DNA from 2 places in the Paenibacillus sp. 37 genome. Region 2 is predicted to be linked to the other one. Evidence: predicted binding sites of a transcription regulator. Region 2 holds the regulator's gene; the other holds the start of a gene.
What was found. The regulator CtsR, encoded in region 2, represses protease genes until heat stress. The targets are predictions, from matches to a motif close to ATGGTCAATAAAGGTCAAACA.

Region 1 (12,683 bases), 1.0 Mb from region 2:
TCATAAGCGATAACAACTTGTGCCGCTTGCTCTGCAGACAGACCTGCAAAAGCAGCTACTGTTTGCACTTTGCATACGTCTTTTGTTTGGTTCGCTTCACGCTCTTCAAGCGTCTCACCAAGGCAGAAGATTGGAGTCAATCCGTGACGGAATGCTGCATGCAATTTTTTATTGACAGTCTCATCGGTTTCCGCAAAATATTGACGGCGCTCCGAGTGACCAATAATGACATAATCCACGCCCAGGTCTTTCAGCATTACGCCGCTGATTTCACCTGTGAATGCACCGTTGTCTTCAAAATGAAGATTTTGTGCACCAATTTTGATGTTTGTGCCTTTAACGGCTTCTACCAGAGATGGCAGATTCGTAAACGGTGCGCAGATTACAGTTTCCACGCCTTCAACTTCCGCTTTTCCTTTAACTTCCTGAATGAAGTCATTGGATTCGGAAACCGTTTTGAACATTTTCCAGTTACCTGCGATAATCGGTGTTCTCATGGGTTTCAACTCCTTCATGCTATAGGCTACTAAAACTTACTTGTCGTTCAATGCCACTACGCCTGGAAGTACTTTACCTTCCATGAACTCGAGCGATGCACCGCCACCTGTAGAGATGTGGTTCATCTTGTCAGCCAATTTGAACTTCTCAGCTGCTGCTGCGGAGTCACCGCCACCAATTACAGTGTAAGCTTCTGTCTCAGCGCAAGCTTCCGCTACTGCACGAGTACCGTGGGAGAATGGCTCAATTTCAAATACGCCCATTGGTCCGTTCCACACAACCAATTTGGAGTTTTTGATTACATCAGCATAGATCTCACGTGTTTTAGGACCGATGTCGATACCTTCCCAATCTGCTGGGATACCATCGATGTCAACGATTTGTGTGTTTGCTTTCGCACTGAAATCGTCAGACACTACGATATCTACCGGCAGGTAGAAGTTTTTACCCAGTTTTTTCGCTTTTTCGATGAAACCGAGCGCAACATCAAGTTTGGAATCATCCAGCAAGGATTGTCCAATTTCATGTCCTTGTGCCTTGAAGAACGTGTAAGTCAGACCGCCACCGATGATCACGTTGTCTGCAATGTTCAGCAGGTTGTCGATTACATCGATTTTGTCTTTAACTTTGGATCCACCAATGATAGCTGTGAAAGGACGCTCAGGGTTGGAGATTGCTTTACCCAACACTTCAAGTTCTTTCTCCATCAACAAACCGGACACTGCTGGAAGCAAGTGAGCGATTCCTTCAGTCGAAGCGTGTGCTCTGTGAGCCGCGCCAAACGCATCATTAACGAAAACGTCAGCCAGTTCAGCAAATTGTTTTGCCAGTTCCGGATCGTTTTTCTCTTCGCCTGCGTGGAAACGAACGTTTTCAAGCAACAATACGTCGCCGTTGTTCAGTTCAGCGATTTGAGCTTTAACAGCGCCACCAACAGAACCGTCAGCTTTAACAACTGTTTTACCAAGCAATTCAGACAAACGCTCAGCTGCTGGAGTCAAACGCAAAGATTCAACCACTTCGCCGTTAGGACGACCCATGTGGCTTGCCAAAATGACTTTAGCGCCTTTTTCAATCAAGAAGTTGATTGTAGGAAGCGTCGCACGAATACGTTTGTCATCTGTAATTTTACCATCTTCGAGCGGCACATTGAAATCTACACGGACAAAAGCCCGTTTTCCTGTCAATTCGATATCGCGTACACTTTTTTTGTTCATCTGTATTTCCTCCGCACCCATGTATTTGGTGGACCAATCAAGAGCTAAAATCCCTTGTCAATCCTGGTGTTTTTGAGAAATTTGCAAAATGTAGATATATAAAGAGCGGAAACAATATAGCATCTGTTTCCGCTCTATGTTATTGCAGATATTACTTAATCATTTTTGCAAAGTGCTCCAAAGTGCGAACCAATTGTGCAGTGTAGGACATTTCATTGTCATACCAAGCTACAGTTTTAACCAATTGTTGGTCGCCAACAGTCAGAACTTTAGTTTGAGTTGCATCAAACAGGGAACCGAAAGTGATTCCTTGGATATCGGAAGATACGATTTCGTCTTCTGTGTATCCGAAAGTTTCTGGATCGGAAGCTTCTTGCATAGCTGCGTTAACTTCTTCAGCAGTTACTTTTTTGTTCAGAACAGTTACGAGCTCAGTCAGGGAACCAGTAGCTACTGGTACACGTTGAGCTGCACCATCAAGGATGCCTTGCAGTTCTGGGATTACCAGACCGATTGCTTTAGCAGCACCAGTTGTGTTAGGGATGATGTTTTCAGCTGCTGCGCGAGCACGACGGAAGTCACCTTTAGGGTGTGGAGCATCCAACGTGTTTTGGTCGCCAGTGTAAGCGTGAATTGTAGTCATCAAACCTTGAACGATTCCGAATTTGTCTTGCAGTGTTTTTGCCATAGGTGCCAGGCAGTTTGTTGTGCAAGATGCGCCAGAGATTACAGTTTCAGTACCGTCGAGGATTTCATGGTTTACGTTGTAAACGATGGTTTTCATGTCGCCAGTAGCTGGTGCGGAGATAACAACTTTCTTAGCTCCACCTTTCAAGTGTTTCTCAGCTGCTTCTTTCGTTGTGAAGAAACCAGTACATTCCAGAACGATATCTACGCCCAGGTCGCCCCAAGGAAGTTCTTCCGGGTTACGGTTAGCCAATACTTTAACTTCTTTGCCGTTCACTTTGAAGAAGCCATCGTGTACTTCAACATCGCCATCGAAACGACCTTGAGTTGTATCATATTTGAGCAAATGAGCGAGCATTTTAGCGTCAGTCAAGTCGTTGATTGCTACTACCTCGATGCCTGCTACATTTTGAATACGGCGGAATGCCAAGCGTCCGATACGTCCAAAACCGTTAATACCTACTTTAATCATGAGTAAGTTCCTCCCAAGTTTTGATTAATTTTTTATGAAACTTATATATTCAAGACAGACGGTGAAGTCCGTCAAGACAACAATAGTTGTGATGCAAAGTAAAACCTTATTCCATTTCAGCAACGATGACTTCGGCAGCAGCCTCATCAATAATCAGAATATCTTCCTGACCAAATCGCAACACAGAATGTATAGCAGCAGCTTTGCTTTTGCCACCTGCGATTCCAATCACAACATCGGTTCGTTCAATATCCTGAAGTCGCATACCCAGTGTAAGCATGGTATGTACCACCTTACCCTGATCGTTAAAGTAATAACCGAAAGATTCAGATACGGCACCTTGCTCCTGAAGTTCATCTATAATCTCCGTCGCAAGTTTACGTCTTGTCGCCATCTCCACGGCATCACCAATTCCATGAATAACAATCCGCGATTTCCGAATCAGCTGCAGAATCTCCTGAACACTAGGGTCCTGGATTAATGATTCATAGGCATGATCACTAAGCAAATCCGGTACATGCAGGAGTTTGTATTGCGCCCCTACCCGCTTTGCCATTGTAGATGCAATCGTATTTGCCTGAATTTCAAGGCTTTCTCCAAGTCCACCGCGTGCCGGTACGAACCAGACACCTTTAAGCGATGTTGGCGGATTTAGTTGTTCTGCAACTTCGGCCGTTGTTGAACCGCCAGTAACGGCGACAACGTCGTTATCACTCATGATATTGCCGAGAGCCTTCGCTCCGGCTCTGCCCAGTTCCCTTTTGGCAAATGGAGAAATATCCGAATCACCAGGAACCACAACTACCTTTTGCAGACCGTAGGCTTGCTTGATGCGCTCTTCCAGCTCGGATAATCCAAACAACTCTTTGGCTACGGGCTCTAACTGCTGCAGCAAATCATACCCTGCCTCGCTGATCTTCATTCCTGCACTGTCAATTTCAATAAGTCCCTGAGCCTTTAACAGATCGGTCTCAGCCCTCAGAACCCGCTCGGTCATCTGCATGGAATTAGCTAACGTTCTCCGTCCGATCACATCCGATAACATGATCTGTTGCAGAATCGTATACCTCTTTTTCAAGATATCCATGAGATCAGGCAGAAGCTGCTTTTGTACTTCTAAAATCGTTCGCATGCTTTCCACTCCCGCAAGTTCTCGTTCTAAGCTCTCTTTCGTGGCCCTAAAACGTCCCGGGTTAACTTTTTAAGTCCCACGTCTATTCTACCTAAAACTGACGTGACATGCAAGTGTTTCAACGTGTTATTTCGACACGCATTCAGCGTTTGTACGCGCCTATTTTCACAATCCTAGACTTCCATGATCTAGGACTAGCTCACGCATACCATATATAGAAGAAACGAATGAATTCAATCTACATATCGCTCAGAATCACATTTCATACGGCATGTCCAAAACCTCTAATAGCATTTACTTAAATGTACTCTTTATCCACTCTTCTTCATCATGATCATTTTTAGGTTAATCCAAACCAATACCACAACGAACTGCTTGCAATTAAATATTTCATGAGCTATAATCATTATTGCTGTCACATAATGTGCGCCCGTGGTCCAATGGATATGACGTAGGCCTCCGAAGCCTGAGATCCAAGTTCGATTCTTGGCGGGCGCGCCATTTTTATTTAACAGCTCATAACCCATTTAACCAATGAAACCGGAAAGGTTTCTTTTTTTTGCAAGTTAGTTTGACTTTCTTTGACTTTTTGTTTGGAATTGTTTATTATGTGGGTAATACGGTAACAGTTTAAGTATAAACACCAATAACATTTACATTCCAAGGAGGTTTTTCACGTGAGTTTTATTCCAATGGTCGTTGAACAGAGCAACCGGGGTGAGCGCGCCTACGACATCTACTCCAGATTGCTGAAGGATCGTATTATTTTCCTTGGTAGCGATGTTAATGACGTAGTGGCTAATGCCATTATGGCACAGATGTTGTTCCTGGCTGCGGAAGATCCGGAGAAAGACATTCACTTATACATCAACAGCCCAGGCGGATCGATTACAGCCGGTATGGCGATTTACGATACAATGCAGTTCATCAAACCGGATGTATCTACCATCTGTGTAGGTATGGCGGCTTCCATGGGTGCATTCTTGCTGAATGCCGGTGCAAAAGGTAAACGTTTTGCATTACCAAACAGTGAAATTATGATTCACCAACCACTTGGTGGTGCACAAGGTCAAGCTTCCGACATCGAAATCCGTGCTCGCCGCATCCTGAAAATGCGTGATACCTTGAACCGCATCATCTCTGAGCGTTCAGGTCAACCGCTTGAGCGGATTGAGAAAGATACAGATCGTGACTACTTCATGAGTGCTGCTGAAGCCGCCGATTACGGTATCATTGATAAAGTTATCGAAAACGTAGGTTCCCAAGGCATTTAAGTGTTATGTAGACCCCGGTCTACGAGTTAACATATCAACACCTAACGTCAGCAACACCCCATTGTGTTGTCTATACGGGAATAAGCCCTCATCATGATTATGATGAGGGCTTATTTTTTCATTTTATAAGAAAGATAACTTAAGAGTGCATAATAATGATTTCTTTATTTGGTTCCAGATACATTACTGAAAGGTTCAGTTCCTTTAGGGAGAAGTTCTTTATACGTAAATGGCATTTCAGGGAATCCCTCTGCGTACGCCGTATACTCATACAACTGGAAGAACACGACCACACCCGTTGGTGTCACATAGAAATCCTGATCTTTATTCAACCCTTTATAACCTTCCAGGTATCCACCGCGAGCTTTCAGCTGTTCGCCGACTTTTTTACCCAACGTCTCACGCATAGTTTTGTTGTTTTGCAGCACATCATCTAACGTAAGCTCCTTGCCTGTGTCCAGTGCAAAGGTGTGGCCCGTACGGGTTGTCATACCATGAGCGCCAGCATAATCTTCGTATCGTTGTGTAATGAGTCCCAGCACGCCTTTTTCGTTGTACGTCACTACATAAGAGCTCTCAAATGCATATGGACGGTTGGCTGTTGCACCGCCGAATTCAGATGTCTGTTTCTTGAAGTCAGCTACATAAGCATCCACTTCGTCTTTCAGCACTTTGTTGATTGCCGCTTCAGCTTCTTTGCTGGCAAGTCCACTCACTTGCGGATATTGAACATCGACTTCAGCATTTTTTACAGTGACATTAACTGTTGCCGCTTTAATTTTAACGTTATTTTGTTTCACCTTGCTGAGTGTCAACGTTTTGGTTTTGCCATCCCAATTCCCCTGTACACCCAGATAATCTCTCATTGCTGAGAATGGAATATATAATCGACCCTGAATCAATTTTGCTTCCACCTGAGGGTAATAACCGTTAATGTACACGTTTGGTTGTCCATCAATCAGGCTAACGGTCATCGCATTGTTGGCTGCTGTTACCGTATATGACTTGGTTTTCGCATCATATTTCAGCGTTCCACCCGCTACATCTTTTACTGCCGTAAGAGAGACCCATGTCGATCCACCTTGAAGAAGCCCTTTTTGAGTCAGTGTTTTTCCACCCGATTTCAGAGTTACCTCAGCCGGGGTTGTCACTTTAGAGGATACCGATGCTGCCTGAACCGAACTGTCCTGCCATACCGAACCACTACCTACAATAATTCCTGCTGCAAGCAACGCACTTGTCCATTTTTTCCATGATGTCATATATAAAACTCCTCTCTGAATTCACAATTAGGGATCATTGCGTATGTAATCCTGACCTGATCGCATATCTCATACGCTCACCTCTCTATTATAATTAACCCAATTTCGGAAAGGTTTACAGCTCGAGTTACAATGTTGATGAATATCAGGCGGAAAATATAATGGGTTATGACCTTTTTGTCACGAACAACTATACAAAAAAGATACCAATATACAGCATTTCATGTTGCTTCAAAAAGGTATCCTCCTATCTAACTTCATCAAAGTTTGCTTTTCCAACAAAAAAAGACTCTGTCCACAGGACAAAGTCTTTGTCATTATTTCGTTGTACTCTTCAAATGACACTTGAGAAGGTTACTTGAGCTTACAGTCCTTAATTCGATCTTTTATTTCATTTCATACGTGATATTCAGGATTGTACTTACTTTAACCTGGCCTGTTTCAATCTCCGTACCACCTGCTGTATCTTGTGCTTTGGACATCAACGCCTCGCTTGCATAGAATACAGGCACATTAGCATCACCTTGGCTCACGGAAAGAACAGCACCAAGTTGACGTTTAACTGCTTTTGCAATGGCGCCAGCTTTCACATCTGCATTGGCAACAGCTTTCTCAATCACTTGTGATTCATAACTTTCCGGATTTTCTACAGTAAAGCGTACGTTCTCAATATTGTTGGCACCCGCCCCTGAAGCAGCATCGAGCAGCTCGCCGATCTTGTCCATCTGACGATACGTGACTGTCAGTGTATGATGCGCTGTGTATCCTTTGATTTGTTGTCCGTCTTTTTCGCTATACGTATAATTGGGTTGTACAGAGAACTGACTGGTTTGAATGTCGTCTGCACTGATCTTCCACGTATTCTTCAGCAAGTTGGATACCTTTTGAACTTTGGCAGCATTCGCTTTTTGAGCAGATGCAGCTGTCTCTGCAGTACTGTTCACACCAATGGACAGATAAGCAATATCAGGCTTCACCTGAATCTCACCTTTACCCACGACGTTAATCACATTCTGTTGTACCCCTTGAACCTCTGCAGCATAAGCATAGTTCCCTGGCGCAACCCATGCGGTTCCTCCTACAAGCAACGTACTTGCTACCAGCACTGCACCAAACGGTTTCATCCATTGTTTACCCATCACGATAGCCTCCTTATGTGTTAACATCTCAAACTTTAATCGATTTGATACCTTAACAGACGGGACAAATTCCATAATGTTGCACTTGACGATAGCATAAACGTGAAAAACGCAAAAAAGCCCCTTTCGGGACTTCTTCATTGGATTGATCATATCTTATTGGTTTTCGAGCTCTTCCTTGCTTACCAGACTAACTAAAGCGTTTACAGCCTGTTCGGCATCCGCGCCTTCTGCACTAATCTGGATTTCCGTACCTGTGCTAATTGCAAGGCTCATGATCCCCATGATACTTTTTGCATTAACTTTTTTGTCGTCCTTCTCGACGAACACTTCAGACGAGTACTTATTCGCTTCTTGAACGAACAGTGCCGCAGGTCTGGCATGGAGACCCGTTTTCAAACGGACAACTACCGGGTGCTTTGTCATGGAAACTTACCCCCTATTATGAAATCTGGACATTAAATACACAATTATATTTAAACAACATTATACCATTAACCCGTGCAGGACACTAGAAGAAAAAACTCAGGGTGCTTTGGAGGACATTATCTTGCCCTAATTTCATCTTTTGCACAGCGCATCCAATGACCTAAGTGAGTCTCACAGATCCTTAACGGCTGACTTTCCCGACCTTTCTGTTCAGCAGAAACAGCCGACCTTGTTACTTTACCCTACTCCGTCTTAACCATAACGTTCTGTGCGTACTTTCTCAGCCAGTTCATCAATTTTACGAAGCCGATGGTTCACTCCCGACTTGCTGACTGTACCTTTAAGGAGCTCGCCAACTTCCTTCAAGTTGATATCCGGATGAGCGAGTCGAACCTCCGCCACTTCGCGAAGTTTCTCAGGCAAAGATTCCAGACCAACTTCCTTTTGTAACAACCGGATATTATCGATTTGTCTTACGGCCGCTCCAATCGTTTTGTTCAGGTTGGCGGTCTCACAATTGACAATCCGGTTAACGGAGTTACGCATGTCTCGCATAATTCGTACATCTTCAAACTTGAACAAGGCCTGATGAGCACCAATGATGCTGAGCAGCTCAATGATTTTCTCGCCTTCCTTAATGTATAGGATGAATCCTTTTTTCCGTTCTATACACCGGGCATTCAGATGAAATTCATTGGCCAGGTCAACCAGTGCCTGACAGTGCTCTTCATACATAGACGCAATCTCCAGATGGTACGAGGAACCTTCCGGATTATTAACCGATCCACCGGCCAGAAATGCACCGCGAAGATAGGCCCGTTTACAACAGTTTTGCTGAAACAATTCCGTACTGATCCCTGGGGTAAAGAGAAAGCCCTCAGATACAATATGAAGACTATTGAGAATCTCCTGTACCATGGTTGGAATACGAACAATATATACATTGTTCTTTTTCAGCCGCATTTTTTTGCGGACCAGTAATTCCGTATGCACTTGAAAATGCTTTTTAAGCAGAGAGTATGCCCGTCTTGCAATCGCGGCATTCTCCGTCGAAATATCCAAGATCACTTTTTTATTCGATAACTGCACTGCACCAAGCATACGGATGAGGGCTGAAAGTTCCGCCTTTTCGCAGCACGGTTCGCTCTCGATCATAGTTAACTCTTTTTTGGTCTGTGCTGCAAACGACATGGGACTTCACCTCTTCCGTAACATCCAATTTTGTACCAGTTGGTAGATGTGATGACTTAACTTGTCGGCATCATGACGCAGATAGGTTTTGAACAGAACAAGGGTATCTGCAACCACCTGATAGCCGGCACTTTCGAGTACATTCATATCCAGTACAACCGGTTTTGCTCCTTTTTCCGCATACTTATTTTGCACTTGCAGCGGAATATCACCATTATTCACGATAACATAGTCGAAGAGCTGATGACCTATATGCTCGTGTACCGCCTTAAGGTGGTCACTTACCGTATAGTTATCTGTTTCTCCCGGCTGTGTCATAACATTACAGATAAACATCTTCACCGCATCAGCCTCTACCACAGCTTCTGCAAGCTTAGGTACGAGTAGATTGGGAAGGATGCTTGTATAGAGGCTGCCTGGCCCGATCAGAATAGCGTCAGCTTGACGAATGGCCTCTACTGCCTCTGGCAACGGCTCCACGTGATCCGGTTCAAGGAAAACACGTTTGATGCGTCCACCCGCCTCAGGGATTTTGGACTCACCTGTAATAATTGTCCCATCTTCCATCTCCGCATGCAACACAACGGCCTGCCCGGCTGCTGGCAATACCTCACCTCGAACGGCAAACACGCGGCTAAGCTCCCGCACTGCGGTCACAAAGTCGCCCGAAATATCCGTCATTGCAGCCAAAATCAAATTTCCCAAGCTGTGGCCTGCAAGCCCCGCGCCTGTATTGAAACGGTACTTCAACATATCTGAAAGCAATGGTTCTACATCAGCCAGTGCCGTAAGCACGTTGCGAATGTCGCCTGGAGGCGGCATCTGTAGCTCATTGCGCAGGATGCCTGAACTTCCACCGTCATCTGCAACTGTGACGATGGCCGTGATATCCAGCGGCTTCTCTTTCAAACCGCGCAGCATCACGGATAATCCGGTTCCGCCGCCCATTACAACTATTCTCGGACGTTCTCTTCGTGGTCCGGCCTCTTTCATCCCTTCACCCTCTTCAATGACGGTCCCGGTCAGCGTCGCGATGGCTCACGGTGACAGCTTCTGTCTCGCTGCTTCCCAACATCTTGCCCAAATATTCCGATATTGCTACCGAACGATGCTTGCCTCCGGTACAGCCGATTCCAATAATAACCTGGCTTTTGCCTTCCTTCCGGTATTGCGGAATCAGGAAATGCAGCATATCCAGCAGCTTGGTCAGAAACGCCTGTGTCTCTGGCCACTTCATAACATATTCGTACACATCACTATTCTGTCCCGTATTCGGTCGTAAATGATCAATATAATGCGGATTCGGTAAAAAACGTACATCAAACACCAGATCAGCATCAATCGGAATGCCATACTTGAATCCAAACGACGTAATATTCACCGACAGCATTTGGCTTTCCAGATGAGAAAAGCGGGATATGATGCGTTCTTTCAGTTGAGCAGGCTTCATCGTACTTGTATTCAGTACCTGAGTCGCAGAGTTTTTGAGTTCCTCCAACATCTTGCGTTCCAGTCGGATGCCGTCCAGCGGCATGCCCTCAGGAGCCAGTGGATGTCTGCGCCTGCTTTCTTTGTAACGCTGAACAAGTACAGAATCTGTAGCATCCAGGAATAAAATCTCGCAATGAATGGTAAAATGATCTTTAATATAGTTCAAAGACTCGGACAGAGCCGTAAAGAATTCACGCCCGCGCAGATCGATAACCAATGCAACCTTACCAATCTTGCCGTTTGACTGTTCAATTAGTTCCGCAAATTTTGGAATCAATACCGGCGGCAGATTATCCACACAGAAGAAACCCAGATCCTCCAGGCTTTGTACTGCAATGGTTTTACCTGCCCCCGACATGCCCGTAATGATAATGAGCGTGGCGCCTGTGCCTGGTGATCCTTCACCTTCAAGCATAAATGTCCCCTCCTTATCATATTGCTGTCTTCATATATTGTTACGAGGGTACTAGGAACGCAAGAGAAGACCTGCTGCACCCACAATACCTGCATTATTACCAAGTGTAGCTTCCAGAATCTGAACCCCATCTTGCAACGGTTCTGGCGTCAGCTTAGCAAACACAGTACGGATTTCATCAAACAAGAAATTGCCCGCTTTGGATACGCCGCCACCGATGATGAACATCTCCGGGTTAATGACGGCTGCTACAGTAGCCATGGACTTGCCCAGGTAAAAGGCCGCACGATTCACAATGCGCTGTGCCACTTCATCGCCTGCCTTCGCAGCATCAAATACTTCTTTGGCTGCAATCTTGTCGACGAGTGCCAGTGACGTATGATCACCACGTTCTACTGCATCCTTCGCCATACGTATAATTCCTGTTGCAGAAGATACTGTTTCTACACATCCCATTTTACCACAACCGCACTTTATGGCTTCCAGATCAGGTACAACACTGATATGACCCAGCTCTCCCGCCATACCGGAGAAACCCTGATAAATGTTACCATTCAAGATCAAGCCACCACCAACACCCGTACCGAGTGTATAACATACGCAGTTGTCTACGCCTTTGCCGGCTCCTGCCCATACTTCACCCAGTGCAGCCACGTTTGCATCGTTATCTATTTTTATTGGCTTGCCCAGACGTTCTTCCAGAATCGAACGAATGGCTACATTCCGAAATCCGATGTTAGGGGCATGAACGATAATTCCCTCGCGTACATTCGTGAAACCGGCCACTCCAGCGCCTACACCCTCAAGCTGTTCCCAATTGTAAGGTGATTCGGCTACGATATGTCGGACATACTTCTCGATGTTGGCGATGACCGTGTCTACGCCCTTATCCACTTCAGTCGGTCCTTCATACGTATGCATTAGCTGACCTTGTTCATCGCATATACCGACCTTAATTGCTGTTCCGCCGAGATCGACCCCAACGTAGATTTTCTCAGACATGCTGCAAGCCACCTTTATCTATCTAAAATAGTTTAAGTCCTACGTACCAACTATAATTGAAGGATACGCCTGGGTCAAGACGATAAGACCTCGGATACATCATGCTTTGCCAGGGTTTTGAACCACATCACATAGCATTTTTGAATACGTATACAATCTTATTACCTTCATTAATAAACGCACGCTTTATTCCTTCCTCCATAACAGAGGAAGCCTCAACTCATGATATTACATCTTCACTCGTTCCATTCATAAAAGATGGACTTCGCCCCCTCATATAGGGTGACTCGTCTTATGCACCCTGCCACCTGTCATTCTCATGCAGAAAGTTATCGAATGACGGTATTGCCAACAGAAAAGTGCCTTCTACATATAGAAGGCACTTTTACTTTTATGAAAATTCTGAAGTTGTAGAATTGGGGTTAAACTCAGTTGATTTTTCTGCGTTATAACTTCGTTTCCACACGTACCGGC
Region 2 (12,683 bases):
GTGTAGAGGCATACCAGGGGAACTGAAACATCTAAGTACCCTGAGGAAGAGAAAACAATAGTGATTCCGTCAGTAGCGGCGAGCGAACGCGGAGAAGCCCAAACCAGAGAGCTTGCTCTTTGGGGTTGTGGGACGTCTCACATGGAGTTACAAAGGAACCGGTTAAGCGAAGAGGTCTGGAAAGGCCCGCCAAAGAAGGTAAAAGCCCTGTAGTTGAAAGTCTGTTCCCTCCGAGACGGATCCCGAGTAGTGCGGGGCACGTGAAACCCCGTATGAATCCGGCAGGACCATCTGCCAAGGCTAAATACTTCCTAGCGACCGATAGTGAAGCAGTACCGTGAGGGAAAGGTGAAAAGCACCCCGGAAGGGGAGTGAAATAGAACCTGAAACCGTGTGCTTACAAAAAGTCAGAGCCCGTTTTAGGGGTGATGGCGTGCCTTTTGTAGAATGAACCGGCGAGTTACGTTCCCGTGCAAGGTTAAGGTGAAGAGCCGGAGCCGCAGCGAAAGCGAGTCTGAATAGGGCGACATAGTACGTGGACGTAGACCCGAAACCGGGTGATCTACCCCTGTCCAGGGTGAAGGTGCGGTAACACGCACTGGAGGCCCGAACCCACGCATGTTGAAAAATGCGGGGATGAGGTGGGGGTAGCGGAGAAATTCCAATCGAACTCGGAGATAGCTGGTTCTCCCCGAAATAGCTTTAGGGCTAGCCTCGGAAAACAGAGTCGTGGAGGTAGAGCACTGATTGGGTGCGGGGCCCGCAAGGGTTACCAAGCTCAGTCAAACTCCGAATGCCATAGACTTACTTCCGGGAGTCAGACAGTGAGTGCTAAGATCCATTGTCAAAAGGGAAACAGCCCAGACCATCAGCTAAGGTCCCCAAGTGTGTGTTAAGTGGGAAAGGATGTGGAGTTGCACAGACAACCAGGATGTTGGCTTAGAAGCAGCCACCATTGAAAGAGTGCGTAATAGCTCACTGGTCGAGTGACTCTGCGCCGAAAATGTAACGGGGCTAAACACACCACCGAAGCTATGGCTTGGATCGACTTCACTGCTTCTTTGAGGCGGTGTTTACCACAAGGACATTTTTGTCTGACAAGAGACTCTATCTTGGATGACCAAATGCTTCCCAGGGGATAAACACAGGACTTCGAAGCTGGAGTGAAGTCGATCCAGGGGTAGGGGAGCGTTGTATAAGGGTTGAAGGTGTACCGTAAGGAGCGCTGGACATTATACAAGTGAGAATGCCGGTATGAGTAACGAAAAGATCAGTGAGAATCTGATCCGCCGAAAGCCTAAGGGTTCCTGAGGAAGGCTCGTCCGCTCAGGGTAAGTCGGGACCTAAGGCGAGGCCGAAAGGCGTAGTCGAAGGACAACAGGTCGAAATTCCTGTACCACCGTAAGCCGTTATGAGCAATGGGGGGACGCAGTAGGGTAGTGACGCGGACTGATGGATGTCCGTCTAAGCAGTAAGGCTGATGTGTAGGCAAATCCGCACATTGTAAGGCTGAGCTGTGATGGGGAGCGAAAATTATAGTAGCGAAGGTCATGATCTCACACTGCCAAGAAAAGCCTCTAGCCAGGTGATGGTGCCCGTACCGCAAACCGACACAGGTAGGCGAGAAGAGTATTCTAAGGCGCGCGGAAGAACTCTCGTTAAGGAACTCGGCAAAATGACCCCGTAACTTCGGGAGAAGGGGTGCCCCGGTAGTGTGAATAGCACGAGGGGGCCGCAGTGAAAAGGCCCAAGCGACTGTTTAGCAAAAACACAGGTCTGTGCGAAGCCGTAAGGCGAAGTATACGGGCTGACGCCTGCCCGGTGCTGGAAGGTTAAGGGGAGTGGTTAGGGAGTAATCCCGAAGCTGTGAACCGAAGCCCCAGTAAACGGCGGCCGTAACTATAACGGTCCTAAGGTAGCGAAATTCCTTGTCAGGTAAATTCTGACCCGCACGAATGGCGTAACGACTTGGGCGCTGTCTCAACGAGAGATCCGGTGAAATTTTAATACCTGTGAAGATGCAGGTTACCCGCGACAAGACGGAAAGACCCCATGGAGCTTTACTGCAGCTTGATATTGAATTTGGGTACGATCTGTACAGGATAGGTGGGAGCCTTTGAAGCATGAGCGCCAGCTTGTGTGGAGGCAACGTTGGGATACCACCCTGATCGTATCTAGGTTCTAACCTGGTACCGTAATCCGGTGCGGGGACAGTGTCAGGTGGGCAGTTTGACTGGGGCGGTCGCCTCCTAAAGAGTAACGGAGGCGCCCAAAGGTTCCCTCAGAATGGTTGGAAATCATTCGAAGAGTGCAAAGGCATAAGGGAGCTTGACTGCGAGACCTACAAGTCGAGCAGGGACGAAAGTCGGGCTTAGTGATCCGGTGGTACCGCATGGAAGGGCCATCGCTCAACGGATAAAAGCTACCCTGGGGATAACAGGCTTATCTCCCCCAAGAGTCCACATCGACGGGGAGGTTTGGCACCTCGATGTCGGCTCATCGCATCCTGGGGCTGAAGTAGGTCCCAAGGGTTGGGCTGTTCGCCCATTAAAGCGGTACGCGAGCTGGGTTCAGAACGTCGTGAGACAGTTCGGTCCCTATCTGTCGTGGGCGTAGGAAATTTGAGAGGAGCTGTCCTTAGTACGAGAGGACCGGGATGGACGTACCGCTGGTGTACCAGTTGTTCCGCCAGGAGCACCGCTGGGTAGCTATGTACGGACGGGATAAACGCTGAAAGCATCTAAGCGTGAAGCCCCCCTCAAGATGAGATTTCCCAGTATGTAAGACCCCTTGAAGACGACGAGGTAGATAGGCTGGGGGTGGAAGTGCAGCAATGCATGGAGCTGACCAGTACTAATCGGTCGAGGGCTTATCCAAATATGCAAGTGACAATTCGCGTGTTTCGTTTCGAATCTAGTTTTCAGAGAACAACAACTCTGAAATGTTAGTTAAGCTATGCGTTTGGTGGCGATGGCGGAGGGGTTCCACACGTACCCATCCCGAACACGACCGTTAAGCCCTCTAGCGCCGATGGTACTTGGACCGCAGGGTCCTGGGAGAGTAGGACGCCGCCAAGCGAAGAACCACTGCCGATGTTATTCGGTGGTGGTTTTTATTTGTTTATTTAAGGGGATGCGAAAGCATCTCTTATTTGACTTTGTAAGAATCCTCTGACACACTCTAAGGGGTACATATATCACATATCAGGCTATGATTTGGATTGATAATAACTCTAGCGAATGGGGTGTAGGACAACATGGAAATTCAGAAATTGACGGTAGATGATTTTGAACCAGCGATGGCACTCTCCGAATATGCTTTTCAGGTGGTAATGAATGATGAACAAAAAGAAAAGCGGCGGAGTCAGTTTTCGTCACAAGATATATGGGGTGTATATGAGGACGGGCAGCTAGGAGCCAAACTTCACATCATTCCTTTTCACACCTATATTCATGGCAGAGCGTTCGAGATGGGCGGTATTGCGGGTGTAGCCACCTGGCCAGAGTATAGACGCAAAGGCTGGGTAGCGGGTCTACTGAAGCATGCGTTGGAAGAAATGAATCGCAACAAACAGAGCATATCATTCTTGCATCCATTCTCTTTTGGTTTCTATCGGAAGTATGGATGGGAGACGTATGTTGAATTTAAACGTTATAAAGTACCTACAGCTCATTTGCCTATGAAAAAAGCGACACCTGGAACAATTCGGCGTGGGGATCCGGGCCTCAGCATATTAAAGGAAGTATACAGTGCTTATGCTGAGCGTTATAACGGAACTCTGGTTCGGGATGATGCAAGGTGGGAGAATTCAGTTCTGGTTAATGGAAGCAGCCAGAAGGCTGTATATTACGATGAAGCTGATGCAGCACAAGGTTATCTTTTATATGAGGTTAAGGAAAATAAGTTTACTATTAAAGAGATCATCTATCTGAACGAAGAGGCTAGGCAAGGACTGTGGACCTTCATTGCTAACCATGATTCCATGATCGAGGAAGTTACGTTGCAGGCACCTGCCAGTGATACACTTGCCTTCCAATTGGATAACCCGAGGATTCAGCAGGAGATTGTACCTTATTTTATGGCGCGTATCGTTAGTGTGGAGCAGTTTATATCCCAGTATCCCTTTGCAAATCAGGACTCACCGTTGCAGATTGTTCTTCAGGTAGAAGATGCACACGCTCCATGGAATGAAGGGGTATGGCAATTAAACGTGGCAATGAACGGAACAGCGTCCATATGGAAAACTTCGGAACCAATTACTGATGATCAGACCATTAAGGTGGATATTCAATCCCTTACCGCAGTGCTGATGGGGTATCGCAGACCAACGGAAATGGCACGGATCGGAAGAATTCACGGACCAGAAGCAGCAATCAAGGCTTTGGAACAAGTGATTCCTGAACGGGAAACCTATTTGCTCGATTTCTTCTGATGACTATTCCCACTGCTCCATTTAACTTGATTAGCTTATATAGAAATACGGCGTGATTGAAAGACAAATGGACTTCTCCAGCAATTTTGGGGAGGTTTTTTTGTGTCTGGGGAATATTTCGTGTAAAATCGTAAAAAATGAATAGTGACCCCACTTGGCAAAACCACAAAATATGCTATAATGGTTATAAAGTCAAAGAAAGTCAAAGTCAACTAAAGGTTTAATACTTAAGTAGCTTTCTTTCTACAATCTGATGCATGATCGCCAATATACGGGATTCATCTCATCGGAGGATCAAGGGAATATTAAAGGACCTTCGTGCTTCCTTCGCTCTCCTATTGACACCTGTGGAAGCAAGATTCGCTGTTTCCCTGATTGGTTAAATGGGTAGAGAAGGTGTACTCTGTGGGGGCGTGTGGGTCCTTATTGACTTAACGTTTCAGACAGTGGAGGATGATTGGATGCGTAATATCTCTGATATTATCGAACGATATCTGAAGAGTATTTTGCATGAAAGTCCCGAAGGAATGGTTGAAATTCAGCGTAATGATCTGGCAGATCAATTCTCATGTGTACCTTCCCAGATCAATTATGTCATCAGCACACGTTTTACACTCGAGAAGGGATACCTGGTAGAGAGTAAACGCGGCGGTGGTGGTTATGTTCGCATACAGCGTATTGAATTACCGGCCCAATCAGCTCTGCATAATCATTTGCACCATAGTATTGGTGAAGAGATCGGGCAGACAGCTGCCGAAGGTCTGATCTATCAATTGGAAGAAGCGCGCTTCTTGAGCAAGCGGGAAGCCGGGTTGATGCGAGCTGCTGTATCTAGAGAGGTTATATTAGTCAAACTTCCTTACCGGGATCAAATTCGTGCCAGAATGTTGAAGGCGATGTTAATATCTTTGCTCGGTAAATGAAAACTATCGGGGTCAAAGGAGGTACATCAATATGCTGTGCCAAGAATGCAATAAACGTCCGGCGACACTTCATTTCACGAAAATCGTAAATGGGGAGAAGACGGAATTCCATATTTGTGAGTCATGTGCCCGTGAAAAAGGGGAAATGATCCCTGGAACAGCAGGTGGGTTTTCCATTCACAACTTGTTGTCCGGATTGCTTGATTTTGATCCAGCCAGCAAAAGTGGATCGGCAGGAACACCACCTGCAAAAGCACTTCAATGTGAAGAGTGTGGTATGACGTACGCACAATTTAGCAAGATAGGCCGGTTCGGCTGCAGTTCATGTTATAAATATTTTGACAGCCGTCTGGATCCTTTGTTCAAGCGGGTTCACGGTAATACGTCCCATGTAGGCAAAGTGCCTGCACGAGCTGGTGGTCGCATCAAGGTGAAACGGCAAATCGCTGATCTGAAGCGGGAGCTCCAGGAGAGTATCGCGCAAGAGGAATTTGAAGAGGCGGCCCAGATCCGTGACCAGATCAGAGGACTTGAAAAAGGAATAGCTCAGGAGTAAAGTTTGTCATGAGTAGGAGGGATGCGTAATGCCTAATCTGCGCTTTACAGAGAAGGCGCTCAGCGACTGGATGCGCAGTGATGCGGCTGATTCCGAAATCGTCATTAGCAGCCGTGTCCGGATTGCACGCAACCTTCAGCATGTTCCGTTTCCGATGCTGGCTTCCAATGAGCAATCGGAAGAGGTGCTGAATAAGCTGAGCGAAGTACTTCAATACGATGACGTTCATGCCTTTGGGGATTTTCATACGTTGGATCTGATCGATATTGACGAACTCGACAAACGGGTGCTGGTGGAGAAACACCTCATCAGTCCAAGTCTTGCGAATGAATCCAGGAATGGTGCGGTTATTCTCAGTGAGGATGAGTCTGTCAGTATTATGATTAACGAAGAGGATCATCTTCGTATCCAGTGCCTCTATCCGGGGTTCCAGGTGAAGGAAGCCTGGGAGAAAGCTTCCGCAATAGATGATGCTTTTGAAGCGCACGTGGATTATGCTTTTGATGACCGCAGAGGATACTTAACCAGCTGTCCTACTAATGTAGGTACAGGTGTAAGAGCATCGGTTATGATGCACTTGCCTGCCCTGGTGATGACACAGCAGATTGGCCGCATTTTAACCGCAGTTTCCCAAGTAGGATTAACTGTAAGGGGGATATACGGTGAAGGTAGCGAGGCGATGGGTAACCTGTTCCAGATCTCGAACCAGATTACATTGGGACAGACCGAACAGGAAGTCATCGAGAACCTGCATGGTGTTGTGTTACAGATGATAGGTCATGAGCGTACAGCCAGAGAACGGTTAATGACCGACTCCAGACTTCGGATTACGGATCGGGTCATGCGTTCTTACGGCATATTGTCTCATGCAGCTATTGTTGATTCCAAGGAAGCTGCACAGCGCTTATCGGATGTACGCCTTGGCGTGGATCTCGGCTTGTTGGATGGACTGTCCATCACGGTAATGAATGAGTTGAATGTGATGACACAGCCGGGATTTTTGCAGAAAACATTCGGGGAAGATATGCGCACAGATGAGCGAGATATCTACCGAGCTCAGTTGATTCGTGATACGATCAATGCAGCGAAGCAGTCCTAGTTTAGCCTGATTTTGTATTGAAATATGGTTTCATGCCGCATTGCGGCTTTTATATAATAAGGCATGTACAAATGCCAAATGACTTTATTCGCAGCACGGCTGCAAACAAAAATGATATGAAGAATACGACGGTTATTTCATTACATGACCTCGTTTTATCCAAAACCATGGAGGTGCAGGAGATATGATGTTTGGAAGATTTACGGAACGGGCCCAAAAGGTGCTCGCACTCGCGCAGGAAGAAGCTGTCCGTCTCGGTCATAATAACATCGGTACTGAGCATATTTTGCTCGGCCTCATTCGTGAAGGCGAAGGTATCGCAGCCAAAGCACTGATCGGCCTGGGACTCGGATTGGAAAAAATTCAGGATGAAGTAGAAACGCTGATTGGCCGTGGCCAAGAGCAACCTACCAACATTGCATATACGCCACGTGCGAAAAAAGTAATTGAACTATCTATGGATGAAGCTCGAAAATTGGGCCATACCTATGTAGGCACAGAGCATATCCTGCTCGGATTGATTCGTGAAGGCGAGGGTGTTGCAGCACGTGTGCTCAATAACCTGGGAATTAGCCTGAACAAAGCACGTCAACAAGTGCTGCAATTGCTTGGCAGCAGTGAAGCTGTATCCAGCCATAATGGCACACCTGCCAATGTAAGCACACCAACGCTAGACAGTCTGGCACGTGACCTCACGGCTTATGCGAGAGAGAACAACCTGGACCCAGTCATTGGGCGTAGTAAAGAAATTGAACGTGTCATCCAGGTGCTCAGCCGTCGTACCAAGAACAACCCGGTATTGATCGGTGAGCCAGGTGTAGGTAAAACAGCGATTGCTGAAGGCCTTGCACAAAAAATCATTGCAAATGAGATTCCGGAAACATTGCGCGACAAACGTGTAATGACCCTAGATATGGGTTCTGTAGTCGCTGGAACCAAATATCGTGGTGAGTTCGAAGATCGTCTGAAAAAAATCATGGATGAGATTCGCCAAGCAGGTAACATTGTCCTGTTTATCGACGAATTGCATACCTTGATTGGCGCAGGCGGAGCTGAAGGTGCCATCGATGCTTCTAACATTTTGAAACCGGCTCTGGCTCGTGGAGAATTGCAATGTATCGGTGCGACAACACTGGATGAATATCGTAAATACATCGAGAAGGATGCAGCGCTTGAGCGTCGATTCCAACCGATTACTGTAGATCAGCCTTCTCCGGAAGAAGCGATTCAAATCTTACATGGCTTGCGTGACCGTTATGAGGCGCATCACCGTGTGAAAATTACGGACGAAGCAATTGTGCAGGCGGTTAAACTGTCTGACCGTTACATTACAGACCGTTTCTTGCCAGACAAAGCGATTGATCTGATTGATGAAGCGGGTTCCAAAGTAAGATTGAACTCTTACACGATCCCACCAAACCTGAAACAACTGGAAAGCCGTCTGGAAGATATCCGTAAGGAAAAAGACGCTGCAGTTCAAAGTCAGGAGTTCGAAAAAGCAGCAGCTCTGCGTGATACGGAACAAAAAATTCGTGAAGAGCTGGATGTAACGAAGAACCAGTGGAAAGAGAAACAAGGTCGCACCGATTCCGAGGTTACTCCTGAGGATATCGCACAAGTGGTAGCCAGCTGGACAGGAATCCCTGTGAACCAACTGAAAGAAGAAGAGACACAGCGTCTGATGAATCTGGAGTCTATTCTACATGAACGTGTCATCGGTCAGGATGAGGCAGTGAAGTCTGTCAGCCGTGCGGTTCGTCGTGCTCGTGCAGGACTTAAAGATCCGAAACGTCCGATGGGTTCATTCATTTTCCTCGGTCCTACAGGGGTAGGTAAAACAGAACTTGCTCGTGCTCTGGCTGAAGCGATGTTCGGCGATGAAAATGCAGTAATCCGGATTGATATGTCCGAGTATGGTGAGAAGCACTCGACTTCCCGACTTGTCGGAGCGCCTCCAGGATATGTTGGGTACGAAGAAGGTGGCCAGCTGACAGAGAAAGTTCGTCGCAAACCATATTCCGTAGTCCTGCTCGATGAAATCGAGAAAGCACATCCAGAAGTATTCAATATCTTGTTACAAGTGCTTGAGGATGGTCGACTGACGGATTCCAAAGGTCGCGTCGTTGACTTCCGCAATACGCTGATCATTCTAACATCCAACGTGGGTGCCGAAGCGATCAAACGTAACTCTACACTGGGCTTCACTGCAGTTGTAGATGCAGGAGCGGATTATGACAACATGAAGGGGAAAGTGATGGATGAGCTGAAGAAAAGCTTCCGTCCAGAGTTCCTTAACCGGATTGATGAAATTATCGTGTTCCACTCACTCGAAGAAAAACACATCGCTGAAATTGTTACGCTTATGAGTGAAGAACTTCGTAAACGACTGCTCGAACATGAGGTCGATTTCGAACTCACTGATAATGCCAAGTCTTTCCTTGCGAAGTCAGGCTTTGATCCAGCTTACGGTGCGCGTCCGCTTCGTCGGGCGATCCAAAAGCATATTGAGGACAAATTGTCCGAAGAGTTGCTCACAGGTAACGTAACCAAAGGGGATTCATTGCTCATCGACGAAGAGAACGGTGCACTGTCTGTTACGAAAAAAGACGTGGTCGTTCCGTCCAATGAGGAAATCGAAACCAAATAATATACATCAAGCTTTGGAGTGAGCTTCAGCTTGTATTAATCCTTATTCCATAATCAAATCCTTCTCGGCTTCGGCCGGGGAGGATTTTTTGCACTTTGGACAGAAGACGGACATGATTATGTCAGGAACATGTGTAAAGTTTGCGATAATCCTTTACGAAAAATCTCAAACAATGGTAAACTTTTAGTAACCCTGCACGTCAGGGAGTTTGGGTGAAATTCGTCGAATAATGCAAAATGCTGTTATAAAACTAAATTATAGGAGTGCTGAAGTGGCCAAAGTTAAAACCAAGTTTCAATGTACGGAATGCGGCTATGAAGCCCCCAAGTGGTACGGTAAGTGTCCGGGTTGTCAGTCATGGAATTCAATGGTGGAAGAAACAGAGACGGTGGTCAAAACACAAGGGAGAAATTCTCCTCTGTTTGACAGTAAAGATAAACCGCTTCCTATCATAGATATAGATAGCGGTCAGGAACCGCGTGTACAGACTGGAATCGGAGAGTTGAACCGGGTATTGGGTGGCGGAATTGTTCCGGGTTCACTCGTTCTGGTGGGCGGAGATCCGGGTATCGGTAAATCAACGTTGATGTTGCAGACGTCCCATGCTTTGACGCATTCGGGTTTGCGTGTGTTATATGTTTCCGGTGAGGAATCAGTCAAGCAGACTAAATTGCGGGCAGACCGCCTCGGGGCACTCTCTGCCGAGTTGTATGTATTGTGTGAAACCAATATGGAACGCGTAGAGGAAGCGGTGGATCAGATCCAGCCGCATTTTCTGGTCATCGACTCCATTCAGACGGTATATCTTCCCGAAGTTACCAGTGCGCCGGGTAGTGTAGCACAGGTAAGGGAATGTACGTCAAGGTTCATGCGGATTGCCAAAGGCAGAGGCATTGCAACGGTTCTTGTGGGGCATGTTACCAAAGAAGGTGCCATTGCCGGTCCACGTATGTTAGAACATATGGTGGATTGCGTGCTTTATTTTGAAGGAGAACGGCATCATACGTATCGCCTGCTGCGTGCGGTGAAGAACCGTTTTGGTTCCACCAATGAGATTGGTATTTTTGAAATGGGTGAGGATGGACTTCGTGAGGTGGGCAATCCGTCCGAACTCTTTTTGTCAGAACGTCCACTGGGTGTAGCAGGTTCAACGGTAGTTGCCAGTATGGAGGGTACACGCCCTCTGCTCGTGGAATTGCAGGCGTTGATCTCAACCACCCATTTCCCTTCTCCCCGCCGTATGGCAACAGGGGTAGATCTGCATCGATTAAATCTGATCATTGCAGTGCTGGAGAAACGGATGGGTATGTTCTTACAGACCCAGGATGCGTATCTGAACGTGGCTGGTGGAGTACGATTGGATGAGCCCGCTGTAGATTTGGCGGTTGCCGTCAGCATTGCATCCAGTTTGAGAGATGTACCGACCAAGCCGGACGACGTCATCTTTGGCGAGATCGGTCTGACAGGTGAAGTTCGAGCCGTATCACGGGCCGAACAACGAGTGAAGGAAGCCGCAAAGTTGGGCTTCAAACGAGTCATTTTACCGGAAAAAAGCTTAAAGGGCTGGAAACATCCTCGCGGGATACAACTGATCGGTGTGAATACCGTGGCAGATGCACTAGCGGTTGCTTTAGATTAGGGGGCATAACAAGATGAAAGATATGAGCCAACTGGATAATATGAATGAGTTGTTAAGGCTGATCGCACCAGGTACACCTTTCCGCGAAGGTCTGGAAAATGTGCTGCGCGCCAAGACGGGCGCACTGCTTGTTGTAGGATACAGCCCTGAAGTCATGGAAGTGGTGGACGGGGGATTCTCGATTAACTGTGATTTCTCCCCAAACTACCTGTACGAACTCGCCAAGATGGATGGTGCCATTATTCTTAGCGAAGATTTGAAGCGTATTCTTTACGCCAATACCCAGTTAATCCCGGATTCATCTATCTCTTCATCAGAGACGGGGATTCGTCACCGGACGGCAGAGCGTGTAGCAAAGCAAACGGGTAAATTGGTCGTATCCATATCACAGCGTCGGAATATCATTACCTTGTATCAGGGAACACTTCGTTATTCCCTCAAGGAAATTGGGGTTATTTTGACCAAAGCGAATCAAGCGATTCAAACCCTGGAGAAATACAAAGCGGTATTAACACAGTCTCTTACGAATCTGAGTGCCTCTGAATTTGAGGAACTGGTGACGATTCCTGAAGTGGTTAATGTGATTCAGCGTACCGAAATGGTGATGCGGATCAAAACGGAGATCAAACGATATATTCATGAACTCGGGAATGAGGGACGACTCATCTCCATGCAAATGGAAGAGCTCGTGGGTACAACGGAAGAAGAAGCCTGGTTATTGTATAAAGACTATGCCCGTGACGACAGTGATGACAAAATCCGTGAAATTATTGTGGGACTGAAAAGATTGTCGGACGATGAGTTGTTGGATGCACATCATATTGTCCGTCTGCTCGGTTATCCTTCATCGGCGGCCACTTCAGAGGATTCGGTTGCACCTCGCGGATACCGGGTATTAAATAAGATCCCCCGCCTGCCCAATGTCATTATCCATAACCTGGTGGATCAATTCGAACAATTGCCTCATGTTATTATGGCTACAATTGAAGAACTGGACGAAGTGGATGGTATTGGTGAAGTTCGTGCCCGGACCATTAAGGAAGGCCTCAAACGTTTGCAGGAGCAAATGTTTATCGACAGACAGATGTAAGGGTTTGCCTATATAAAGGCTTGAAATGGATGAGGTGAAACAACGATGCTAACCAGATTCATTCCGAATCTCTTTACCCTGGGTAATCTGTTTCTTGGAATGATGGCAATTTTGCTTGCGATTGATGGAAATTACAGTTTGGCTGCCATTATGGTCATTGTAGCGATGCTGCTTGATGGTCTGGATGGCCGAGTGGCACGTGCACTTAATGCCCAAAGTGAATTCGGTAAGGAACTTGATTCCTTGTCTGACATGGTTTCCTTTGGTGCAGCACCAGCTCTGATCATATTTATGGTG

Region 1: a site for CtsR is predicted at 4,575-4,595, ahead of clpP (ATP-dependent Clp endopeptidase proteolytic subunit ClpP). Genes of this name have one in related genera too.

The regions. Positions count from the first base shown of each region.
Region 1 covers NZ_CP043761.1:176,036-188,718, reverse strand. Annotated here, with positions in the region: gene tpiA (triose-phosphate isomerase) at 1-497, opposite strand, end outside; gene F0220_RS00905 (phosphoglycerate kinase) at 534-1,715, opposite strand; gene gap (type I glyceraldehyde-3-phosphate dehydrogenase) at 1,867-2,874, opposite strand; gene F0220_RS00895 (sugar-binding transcriptional regulator) at 2,981-4,006, opposite strand; tRNA gene F0220_RS00890 (tRNA-Arg) at 4,433-4,507, shown strand; gene clpP (ATP-dependent Clp endopeptidase proteolytic subunit ClpP) at 4,684-5,280, shown strand; gene F0220_RS00880 (stalk domain-containing protein) at 5,445-6,542, opposite strand; gene F0220_RS00875 (SIMPL domain-containing protein) at 6,929-7,681, opposite strand; gene F0220_RS00870 (HPr family phosphocarrier protein) at 7,838-8,107, opposite strand; gene whiA (DNA-binding protein WhiA) at 8,363-9,301, opposite strand; gene F0220_RS00860 (gluconeogenesis factor YvcK family protein) at 9,308-10,294, opposite strand; gene rapZ (RNase adapter RapZ) at 10,308-11,207, opposite strand; gene F0220_RS00850 (ROK family glucokinase) at 11,259-12,209, opposite strand; gene F0220_RS00845 (AI-2E family transporter) at 12,656-12,683, opposite strand, start outside.
Region 2 covers NZ_CP043761.1:6,236,719-6,249,401, reverse strand. Annotated here, with positions in the region: rRNA gene F0220_RS26900 (23S ribosomal RNA) at 1-2,877, shown strand, start outside; rRNA gene rrf (5S ribosomal RNA) at 2,961-3,077, shown strand; gene eis (GNAT family N-acetyltransferase) at 3,257-4,432, shown strand; gene F0220_RS26885 (CtsR family transcriptional regulator) at 4,894-5,355, shown strand; gene F0220_RS26880 (protein-arginine kinase activator protein McsA) at 5,387-5,911, shown strand; gene F0220_RS26875 (protein-arginine kinase McsB) at 5,940-7,010, shown strand; gene F0220_RS26870 (ATP-dependent Clp protease ATP-binding subunit) at 7,195-9,657, shown strand; gene radA (DNA repair protein RadA) at 9,929-11,296, shown strand; gene disA (DNA integrity scanning diadenylate cyclase DisA) at 11,310-12,386, shown strand; gene pssA (CDP-diacylglycerol--serine O-phosphatidyltransferase) at 12,432-12,683, shown strand, end outside.